3 regions of the Kineococcus deserti genome follow, and region 2 is predicted to be linked to each of the others. Evidence: riboswitches for the same ligand, from Rfam matches in the RefSeq annotation. Region 2 holds a riboswitch; each other region holds the start of a gene.
What was found. Region 2 has a riboswitch for S-adenosylmethionine ahead of ACRYR2_RS09925 (ABC transporter substrate-binding protein). Riboswitches for the same ligand answer to the same signal wherever they lie in the genome.
Positions count from the first base shown of each region.

Region 1: linked by a shared signal. The riboswitch ahead of ACRYR2_RS07695 (methylenetetrahydrofolate reductase) and the one ahead of ACRYR2_RS09925 (ABC transporter substrate-binding protein) in region 2 are both predicted to bind S-adenosylmethionine.
Region 3: linked by a shared signal. The riboswitch ahead of ACRYR2_RS02865 (MetQ/NlpA family ABC transporter substrate-binding protein) and the one ahead of ACRYR2_RS09925 (ABC transporter substrate-binding protein) in region 2 are both predicted to bind S-adenosylmethionine.

Region 1 covers NZ_JBJLSI010000007.1:57,205-60,440, forward strand. Annotated here, with positions in the region: gene metE (5-methyltetrahydropteroyltriglutamate--homocysteine S-methyltransferase) at 1-704, opposite strand, end outside; gene ACRYR2_RS07695 (methylenetetrahydrofolate reductase) at 701-1,648, opposite strand; SAM riboswitch class I at 1,710-1,801, opposite strand; SAM riboswitch class IV at 1,942-2,055, shown strand; gene ACRYR2_RS07700 (aminotransferase class V-fold PLP-dependent enzyme) at 2,112-3,236, shown strand, end outside.
Region 2 covers NZ_JBJLSI010000009.1:118,442-121,677, reverse strand. Annotated here, with positions in the region: gene ACRYR2_RS09925 (ABC transporter substrate-binding protein) at 1-1,108, opposite strand, end outside; SAM riboswitch class I at 1,324-1,414, opposite strand; partial or broken gene ACRYR2_RS09920 (Rne/Rng family ribonuclease) at 2,355-3,236, shown strand, end outside.
Region 3 covers NZ_JBJLSI010000002.1:187,762-190,997, reverse strand. Annotated here, with positions in the region: gene ACRYR2_RS02870 (methionine ABC transporter ATP-binding protein) at 1-638, opposite strand, end outside; gene ACRYR2_RS02865 (MetQ/NlpA family ABC transporter substrate-binding protein) at 635-1,585, opposite strand; SAM riboswitch class IV at 1,653-1,763, opposite strand; gene ACRYR2_RS02860 (LLM class flavin-dependent oxidoreductase) at 1,807-3,210, opposite strand; gene ACRYR2_RS02855 (dipeptide ABC transporter ATP-binding protein) at 3,207-3,236, opposite strand, start outside.

The DNA of each region.
Region 1 (3,236 bases), on a different contig from region 2:
GCCAGCCCGGCGACCCCCGCCGTGGCCGAATCGCTCACCAGTGCCGGTTCGTCGAGCTGGACCCAGTCCGCACCCGCTGCCGCGTAGGCGCTCAGGAGCTCGGAGTAGGCGCCGAGCAGGTCGTCGAGCCGGGAGATCGGCGCGAAACCCGCGGGACTGCCGTCGGCGGCCTTGGCCAGCAGCAGGAACGTCACCGGGCCGACGACGACGGGCCGGGTCAGGAAACCGTCGGCGAGGGCCTCGGAGAACTCCCGGACCCCGCGGTCGTCGGCGAACCGGAACGTGGTGTCCGGCCCGATCTCCGGAACGAGGTAGTGGTAGTTCGTGTCGAACCACTTCGTCATCTCCAGCGGCGCGTCGGCACCCCGGCCGCGGGCGATCGTGGAGTACCCGACGAGGTCGACGCGGCCGTCGGCGCCGACGACGTCGGCGAACCGGGCCGGGACCGCACCGACGGCCACGGCCGCGTCGAGCACCTGGTCGTAGGCGGAGAAGTCCGACGGGATCGAGGCGTCGTGCGCGGGCAGACCCAGCGCGTTCAGCCGGCGCACCGTCGCGGCGCGCACCCCGGCGAGCGCGGCCTCCGTGGCGGCCAGGTCGGCGCGTCCGGCCCAGAGCGCCTCGAGGGCCCTCTTGGCCTCGCGGTCGGCGCCGATGCGGGGGTAACCCAGGACGGTCGCGGTCCAGGCGGGGTTCTCGGTCATCGAAGGCCTCCTACCGCGGCGTCGCGGTGCTGGTCGTGGGCGGGAGTTCGGGGCAGTGCGAGGTGGTCGAGCAGGTCCAGCGCGGGGGTGGCCGCGTTGAAGGTGTAGAGGTGCAGCCCGGGGGCGCCGGCGTCCAGCAGTCCCGCCGCCAGACCCGAGGAGAACGCGCCCGCGGCGCGCCGCCGGGTGGCGGCGTCGTCGGTGTCCAGGGCGGCCAGCAGGGGTTCGGGTGCCCGCACCCCGGTGAGTTCACCGATGCGGTTCAGCCGGTGCGGGTCGTCGGTCACCGCGATGCCCGGCAGCAGCGGGATGGTGACGCCCGCCGCACGGGCCCGGTGGACGAAACCGGCGTACTCGTCGGCCGAGAACGTCACCTGGCAGATCGCGAAGTGCGCACCGGCGTCCTGCTTGGCGCGCAGGGCCGCCAGGTCGCCGTCGCCTCCGCGGGGGAAGGCCGCGACGGCCAGGCTCAGCGGGCCCTCGTCGACCGGCCGGGCGCCGCCGCGCAGCGCCAGCCGCCGCCGGTCGGCGACCTGCAGCAGTTGCACCAGGTCGCAGGCGCGCCCGACGCCGTCGGGGTGCGGTGCCCAGTCGCCGACCCCCGTCGGCGGATCACCCCGCAGGGCCAGGACGTCGCGGACGCCGGCGTCGTAGAACTCGCAGGCCAGGTCCACGACCTCCCGGCGGGACAGCCCGACGCAGGTGAGGTGCGCCATCGCGGGGACGGCCGTCGTGCTCAGCACGTGGGCGAGCAGTTCCCGGCTCGGCGCGCGGGTGCCGCCCGCGGCCCCGAAGGTCACCGAGACGAAGTCGGGTCGGGTCGCGACGAGTTCGGAGACCTTGTGGCACAGAAAATCCCGGCCCGCCTCGGAACGGGCCGGGAAGAGCTCGAAACTGATCGTCGGCCGTCCTGCGCCCCCGGCGAGGAGCGGGGCCAGGGTCATCGGGCCGGCGCCCGACCTGGGTGCGGGTGAGCGGGTACGGCAGGTCGTGCGGACATCACGAACTCCATCGGCCTGGCTTTAGCACCCTCGCCCGGGCTCGGGGGGTTGCTGCGGCGTCGTCGAGCCAGGACTCTCGGCCGCTCTGGATGGTGTCGAGATCGAAAGTAGTCCGAGGCCGGTCGGTCCCACAAGTGCCTCCGGGCAGTAAGCCCGGTCGGCTGTCCGCGCGTTCGAGGCCGGGAACCGACGCGCCGATCTTGCTGTCGGCGGGCGATCGTGGCAATCTCCCCGCAGGTCATGAGTGCCAGCGACAAGCCCCGGCTCGCTGGCCGGCAACCCTCCTCCGCGGTGGGGTGCCCCGGGTGACGACCTGGCCGGTTCCGAGGTGGTTCCGGCAAGCGCGGACCTCGGCGGGGTGATCCCGGTCCTCCCGGCAGGGTCCTGTCCTCTGAGGAGTCCCGTCGTGTCGCTGAGCACCCTCTCGCCCGCCGCCTGTTCCGTGGTCCAGCCCCTGCTGCCCGTCGTGGGTGCCCGCACCCGGGTGCCGCTGGCCACCGGCGGGGAGGCCGTCTACGCCAACCTGGACAACGCCGCGAGCGCCCCTGCCCTGCAGACGGTCGCCGACCGCGTGGCCCGGGTGCTGCCGCACTACGCCAGCGTCCACCGTGGCGCCGGCTACCTCTCGCGCACCACCACCGCCCTGTTCGAGCAGGCCCGCGAGCAGGTCGGGGCCTTCGTGAGGGCCCGTCCCGACGACGTCGTGGTCTTCACCCGCAGCACCACCGACGCGCTCGACCTGCTCTCCCGCGCCGTCCCGGCGGGAGCGGAGGTGCTGGTCGCCGACGTGGAGCACCACGCGAACCTGCTGCCCTGGCAGCGGTCGGCCCGCACGACGGTGGTGCGCGGCGGCACCGACGCCGAGGAGACCACCGCCCTGCTGGAGGCCGGGCTGGCCACCGGGCGGTACGCCGTGCTCGCGGTCGCGGGCGCCTCGAACGTGACCGGGGAGGTGCTGCCGCTGCGCCGGCTGGCCCGCGCCGCGCACGCCGCGGGCGCGCGGATCGCCGTCGACGGCGCCCAGCTGCTGCCGCACCGGCGGGTCGACGTCGCGGCGGACGAGATCGACTGGATCGCCCTGTCCGGGCACAAGCTCTACGCCCCCTTCGGTTCCGGCGCGCTGGTCGGCCGGCGCGACTGGCTCGACGCCGCCGAGCCGTACCTGGCCGGTGGCGGGGCGACCCTGGACGTCAGCCACGACGCCGTGCGCTGGGCGCAGGGCCCGGACCGGCACGAGGCCGGATCGCCCAACGTGGTCGGCGCCGTCGCGCTCGCGCAGGCCTGCGCGACGTTGTCCGCCCTGCCCGCAGGAGCTCTGGAGGCCCACGAGACGGCGTTGCGCGACCGCCTCGTCGCCGGGCTCACGGCACTGGACGGTGTCGCGGTCGTCCGCCCGCACCCCGGGGACGCGGTGGGGGTCGTCACCTTCACCGTGCCCGGTCAGGAGGTCTCGAAGGTCGCGGCGTACCTGTCGGCCGAGCACGGCATCGGCGTGCGCGACGGCCGGTTCTGCGCCCACCGGTTCGCGAAC
Region 2 (3,236 bases):
CCAGCAGGAAGTTGCGCTCCCGGTCGGTGGCCCACTTGATGAACGCGGCCGCCTTGTCCTGCTGGGACGAGGCCGTCGAGACGCCGAGGCCGAAACCGGAGTCCAGCGCCGAACGCGGTGTCGTGTTCGACCCGCCGACCGGCAGCGTCACCACGCCCCACTTGTCGACGATCTTCGAGCTGGCCGGGTCCTGCGCCTTCAGCCCCAGGTCGGTCCAGGTGTCGAGCATCGCGCCCTGACCGGCCAGGAACGCCGAGTTGGCCTGGTCGAAGCCGGTCTGCAGCGGCGTCGGCAGCGCCGAGGGCGCCACGGTGATGAGGTGCTGCAGCGCGGCCAGCCCCTCCTGGCCCGCGAACGCCGGCCCGCCGTCGGCGTCGACCAGCGTCCCGCCGTACCCGGCGAGGCGGTTGATGAAGGAGCAGCCGAGGATCATCGGCACCTGCTGGCCCTCGACGATCGCGCCGTAGACGCTGCCGCCGGAGTCCTGGGTGATCTTCGCCGCGGCGGCGTCGTACTCGTCCCACGTCGTGGGCGGCTGCACGCCGTACCGCTCGAAAACCTCGGCGTTGTAGTAGAGGACGTGGGTGTCGCCGTCGAAGGGCAGGCCGTAGCGCTTGCCGTCCAGCAGCGTGTACGGGTCGTAGACCGACGGGAGGAAGTCGTCGGTGCCGATGTCGCCGTTCGCGCCGATCCAGTCGGTCAGGTCCACGAGGGCGTCGGCGTTCACCAGCTCACCGAGGCCGAAGTAGAAGTAGTCGAAGACGTCGAACTCCCCGTCGCCGCCCTGCACGTCCAGGATCTGCTTGCTCGTCAGCTGGTCGTAGGGGATCGCGGTGACCTCGAGCTTGCCGCCGAACTCCTGCTCGAACGCCGGCCCGAGCAGGTCGGTGAAGGCCAGCACGTGCGGCTGGTTGACCATCAGCTTGATGGTCGCGCCCTGCAGGTCGACGGCCTGCGCGGCGGCCAGCCCGGAGGCCGACTGCTCCTCACCGCAGGCGGCGAGCGCACCGAGCGCGCCGATGCCGAGGGCGGAGGACAGCACCCGGCGGCGGGAGGCGATCAGGCGCGAGGTGCTCGTGGGCAGAGGGGTGCGACGGGGCGCGGACATGGGTGTGCTCCGGTGGGTGGGCGGACGGACGTCCGTCGGGGGTGCGCGCGGTGGCGGCGCGCTCGGGAGGGGTCTGGGGGAGGGACTGCGCTGGTCAGAGAGCGCGGAGCGTCCCCCGGCGCATCGACGAACCCGGGGTACAGGTCATCGAGGCCGTGCGCGAGAGGTCGACGTGGTAACGCCGGGTCAGACGGGTACAGCTGGTCACAGCGGTTCCTCCATCGCCCCTGGCGGGAGCACCTGCCGCTCGCGCGGTGGTTGCTGTGGCGTCGACGAGCCAGGTCTCTCGGCCACTCTGGATGGGTGTTGATCAGACCGTAGCGGACGCGGGGGCCTCCTGACCACGTTCCTGCCGGATCGGTGCGAAGGGTCACCTGCGGTCGGCTGTGCCACACTGGCGGTGGCCGAGCGTTCCCCACACCGGGCGCGCGGCCCGCCGTCGAGACCGCCGCCTGGTGCGCGGGTCCCGGGCAGCGCCGCGGTCTGGTGGAAGGACCTCGCAGGCGCCCCGGCCCTCGTGCTGGACGACGACCGCCGGCGGCACGGGCGGAGCACGCGTCGCGCGAACCCGCCGGTGCACCGAGGACTTCCGTCGGGTGCGGGACGACCCGCCCGGCGATTCCGACGAGGACGCTCGAGCGGCCGCGGGTTGACCGGTGGAGCGGACGCTGCGGGCGAAGCGGAGCAACCCGTGACGACCACACCTGAAGAGAACGCCGCCGCAGCTGCCGCGGACGAGAAGACCACCCCCGCGACGAAGCCGCGGCGACGTCGCGCGGCCAGTCGTCCCGCCGGCCCGCCGGCGCACGTCGAGGCCCCTGTCGAGACCACCGTCGAGGCGGAGACGCCCGCCCCCGTGACCGTGCCGGCCCCCGACGCCCCCGCGGTCGAGGCACCCGCTGCCGAGGTGCCCGCTGCCGAGGAGGCGGCCCCGCGCCGCCGCACGCGCCGCGCCACCCGCAAGGTGGCCACCCCCGAGGTGAGCCCCGAGCCGGTCGCCGAGCCGGTCGCCGAACCGGTCGCCGCGGCCGAAGCGGCCGCCGAGCCCGCCGCCGACGAGGCCCCGGCCGAGCCGGTCAAGGCTCCTGCCCGGCGCCGCCGCTCCCGCAAGGCCACCGCTGCGCCCGTCGAGCCGACCGTCGAGCCGACCGTCGACGTGACCCCGGCGGCTCCAGAGGCGACGCCGGTGCCGGAGGTGGCCGAGGTCGCCGCCGTCGCCGAGGACGTCCCCGTCGAGGAGGCGCCCGTCGAGCAGCCCACCGGGGCCGGTGCGGCCCCGGCCGAGGCGCCCGTCGAGGAGCAGGTCGAGACCCGATCCGAGGCCCAGCCCGAGACCCAGCCCGACCTCATGGACGACCCGGTGCTCCTGCGCGCCGCCGGGATGGCCCGCGGTGGCCGCCGTGAGCGCACCGACGCCGAGCGCGCGGCCGACGCCGCCGCCCGCGCGACCGCCCTGTTCTTCCAGGCTCCCGAGGCCGAGGAGGCGCCTCGGCGCCGTCGCCGCGCCTCCGCCCCGGCCGGCCCGCCGCCCGGAGCCGACCAGGACGCCCTCGACGTCTTCGCCCGCCGCGCCTTCGAGACCGGGCAGGCCGACCAGGACGAGACCGACGAGGTCGACGAGGTCGACGAGGACGTGCTCGAAGGCACCGCCGACGACCTCGAGGAGACCCTGGACGACGCCGGCGCCGAGGACGACACCGAGGACGGCCAGGACGAGGACCGGGACGAGGACGGGGGTGCACCGCGCCGCCGCCGTCGCCGCGGCGGACGGGGCCGCCGCAGCCGCACCCGTGAGGACTCCGACGAGGAGGCTCCGACCGGGGACTCCGACGAGGAGGCCCGTGAGTCCGACGAGACCGAGGAGCCGGAGGAGTCCGAGGAGGACGCCGGCGAGGACACCGGCGAGGACGGCGAGGAGTCGTCGGGCTCGTCCCGGCGCCGTCGTCGCCGCCGTCGCCGCGGGGGGGCGGCCGACTCGGAGGAGACCTCGCCCGACGACCCGCCGAACACCGTCACCCGGGTCCGGGAACCGCGCCGGCCGCGCAGCACCGGCGGCACCGGCGGCACCGGCGAGGACGAGATCACCGCGCTGCGCGGCTCGACCCGCCTGGAGGCCAAGAAGCAGCGC
Region 3 (3,236 bases), on a different contig from region 2:
TCGGCGATCTGCCGCACGGCCTCCATCTCGTGCGTGATGACCACGATCGTCACGCCGAGTTCGGTGTTCACCCGGCGCAGCAGCGACAGGACCTCGGTGGTGGTCTCGGGGTCCAGGGCGCTGGTGGCCTCGTCGGCCAGCAGCAGCGGCGGGTTCGTCGCGAGCGCACGGGCGATCCCGACGCGCTGCTTCTGCCCGCCGGACAACTGCTCGGGATAGCTGTGGGCGCGGTCCAGCAACCCGACGAAGTCGAGCAGCTCGGCCGTGCGGCGGTCCCGTTCCTTCGGCCCGACGCCGGCGACCTTCAGCGGGTACGCGACGTTCCCGGCCACGGTCCGGGACCGGAACAGGTTGAACTGCTGGAAGATCATCCCGATCTTGGACCGGGCGGCCCGCAACTGCTTCTCGGACAGCTTGGTCAGGTCCTGCCCGCCGACCAGGACGTGGCCCGACGTCGGCTTCTCGAGGGCGTTGAGCAGCCGCACGAGGGTCGACTTGCCGGCCCCGGAGTACCCGATGACCGCCAGCACCTCGCCCTCGAGCACGTCGAGCGAAACGGCGTCGACCGCCGTGACGGTGGACCCGTCACGACGGCCGAAGCTCTTGGAGACCTTCTCCAGGGTGATGAGCGCGCTCACTGGCCCGCGGCGGCCTTCGCGTCCTCTTCGACCTCGGCGAGGCTGGCCTGCAGGTCGGCGGCCGGGACGTCCTGGACGACGGCGCTCGGGTTGTCCTGCAGGAAGACCTCCTGCACGGCCGGGTCGTGGAACAGGTCCACGAGCTTCGCGTAGGTCTCGTCGTCCTTGTCCTCGGCGCGGGCGGCGAAGATGTTGACGTACGGGGCGGCCGCGGCGGCGGTCGGGTCGTCGGCGACGATGATGTCGTCCTCGGGCAGGCCCGCGGCCGTGGCGTAGTTGTTGTTCACGACGGCGGCGGCGACCGAGCCGCTCTGCAGCGCGCTGGCGGTCTGGTCCGCGGCGACCGCGGTGACCTGGACCTTGGAGGTCTCGATGTCGTTGGTCGTGGAGAAGGCGGTGCCGCCGTCCTTCAGCGTCAGCAGGCCACCCTGCTGCAGGACGAGCAGCGCGCGGGCCTGGTTGATCGCGTCGTTGGGGATGGCGACCTGGGCGTCGGCCGGCAGCGCCTCGGCGGAGTCGGCGGTCAGCGAGTACAGCGGCAGCGGGTAGACCGCGGTGGCGCCGACGGGCTGGATGTCGTCGTCGGCCTCGACGTTGTAGTTGGCGAGGTACTGGATGTGCTGGAACTGGTTCAGGTCCAGCTCACCCTGCGACAGCGCCGGGTTCGGCAGCGTGTAGTCGGAGAAGTTGACCAGTTCGACGGTCACGCCGAGCTGCGACTTCGCCAGGTCGGTGTAGGTGCGCCAGTAGGGCAGCGACTGGTCCGCGACGCCGATGCGCACGGTCTCGCCGGAGGACTCGCCGCCGGCCGTGGTGCTCGTGGAGTCGTCCCGGTTGCCCAGGACGAGCGCCACGACCACGACGGCGATCACGACGACGGCGGCGACGATCCCGATGAGCAGACCGCGACGCTTCGGCTTGTCGGGCAGGGCGGGGGCGTTGGACACGAGGGACTCCGGAGGTCGATCGGGCGGGCGCGCGGCTCGCTGCACTCCGTGGTCGACGGCGTCCGGTGATCCGCGCTTGCCGGACGGGGTCGTCCGGCCAGGTCCTCACCTGGGGCACCCCACCGCGGAGGAGGGTTGCCGGACAGCCAGCCAGGGCTTCGCGCTGTCACTCATGACCTGTGTGAACCTTAACACCGCCGCGACGGCCCGCACACCGCTTCTCAGGAGACCGGCACGACCTGCGCCTGCGGGACCCGGTCCGTCCCGAAGGCCCCCCGGTACCGGGCCGCCGGGTGCCGCTCGTTGAGCCGGGGCGAGCCGAAGAGCTTCTGCCGCAGCGGACCCGGCGCGTACTCCGCCTGCGCCAGCCCGCGCTCGCGCAGCACCGGCAGCACGTGGTCGGCGAACTCGGCGAACGACCCGGGGATCACCCAGTTGATCACGTTGATCCCGTCGACCCCCGCCTGCTGCCACTGCGCCAGCCGGTCGGCGATCTGCTCGGGCGTGCCGACGACGCGCTGGCTGGTGGCCCGCTGACGGGCCAGGTCGGCCACGACGGGTTCGCGGTCGGTGATGTGCTTGGACAACCACTCGGTGAACCCGCGGGCGGTGTCGGTCTCGACGTCCTTCAGCGGCGTCTGCGGCGGGTAGACCCGGCCCGTGCGGTCCACGACGGCGGCGTGCGCCAGGTACCCGTCGACGCTGACGAACTCGTCGTGCTCGGCGGCCTTGCGCTGCGCCTCCTCCTCGGTCGAGCCGATGACGAAGCTCAGGCCCTGGTAGAAGGTCACGTCCTCCGGGCGACGGCCGGCGGCGACGGCCAGTTCGCGCGTCTCGCGGATCTGCTGCGTCGCCAGCACCGGTGAGGGGGAGATGACGAACACGGCCTCGGCGTGCTGCGCCGCGAACCGCCGCCCCGACAGGGACGAGCCGGCCTGGAACAGCAGCGGGGTGCGCTGCGGAGACGGCGAGGGCAGGTGCGGTCCCTCGACCCGGTACCGCTGCCCGGAGTGGAAGATCTTGTGGATCTTCGCAGGGTCGGCGTGCACGCCGTTCGCCTTGTCGGCCAGCAGGGCGTCGTCCTCCCAGGACCCCTCCCAGAGCTTGTAGACGACGTCGACGTACTCCTGCGCCCAGCGGTAGCGCTCGGCGTGCTCGGTGATCCGGTCCAGGCCGTAGTTGCGGGCTCCGTTGTCCTGGGTGCCGGTGACGACGTTCCAGGCGATCCGGCCGTTCGAGATGTGGTCCAGCGTCGAGATCTGCCGGGCGAAGTTGAACGGGTGGTTCTGGAACACGTTCGACGTCGTGGCGAACCCGAGGTGCTCGGTGTTCACCGCCAGCGCCGACAGCAGGACGGTCGGGTCGTTGGAGGGGATCTGCAGGCCCTCGCGGACGTACACGTCGAAGTCGGCGTCGGCGTCGCCGTACAACCCGCTGACGTCGGCGAAGAACATCGTGTCGAACTTCGCGGCCTCGAGCAGCTTCGCGGTCTCGATCCAGGTGCGCACGTCGTTGAACTCGTGCTGCCGCGCGTCCGGCCGGCGCCACTGGCCGTGCTGGATGTGGGACGTGGTGTTCATGACGAAGGCGTTGAAGCGCAACGGCTTCGTGGCGGGGTTGCTCACAGGTCGACCTCCTGGCCGGTGGCGAG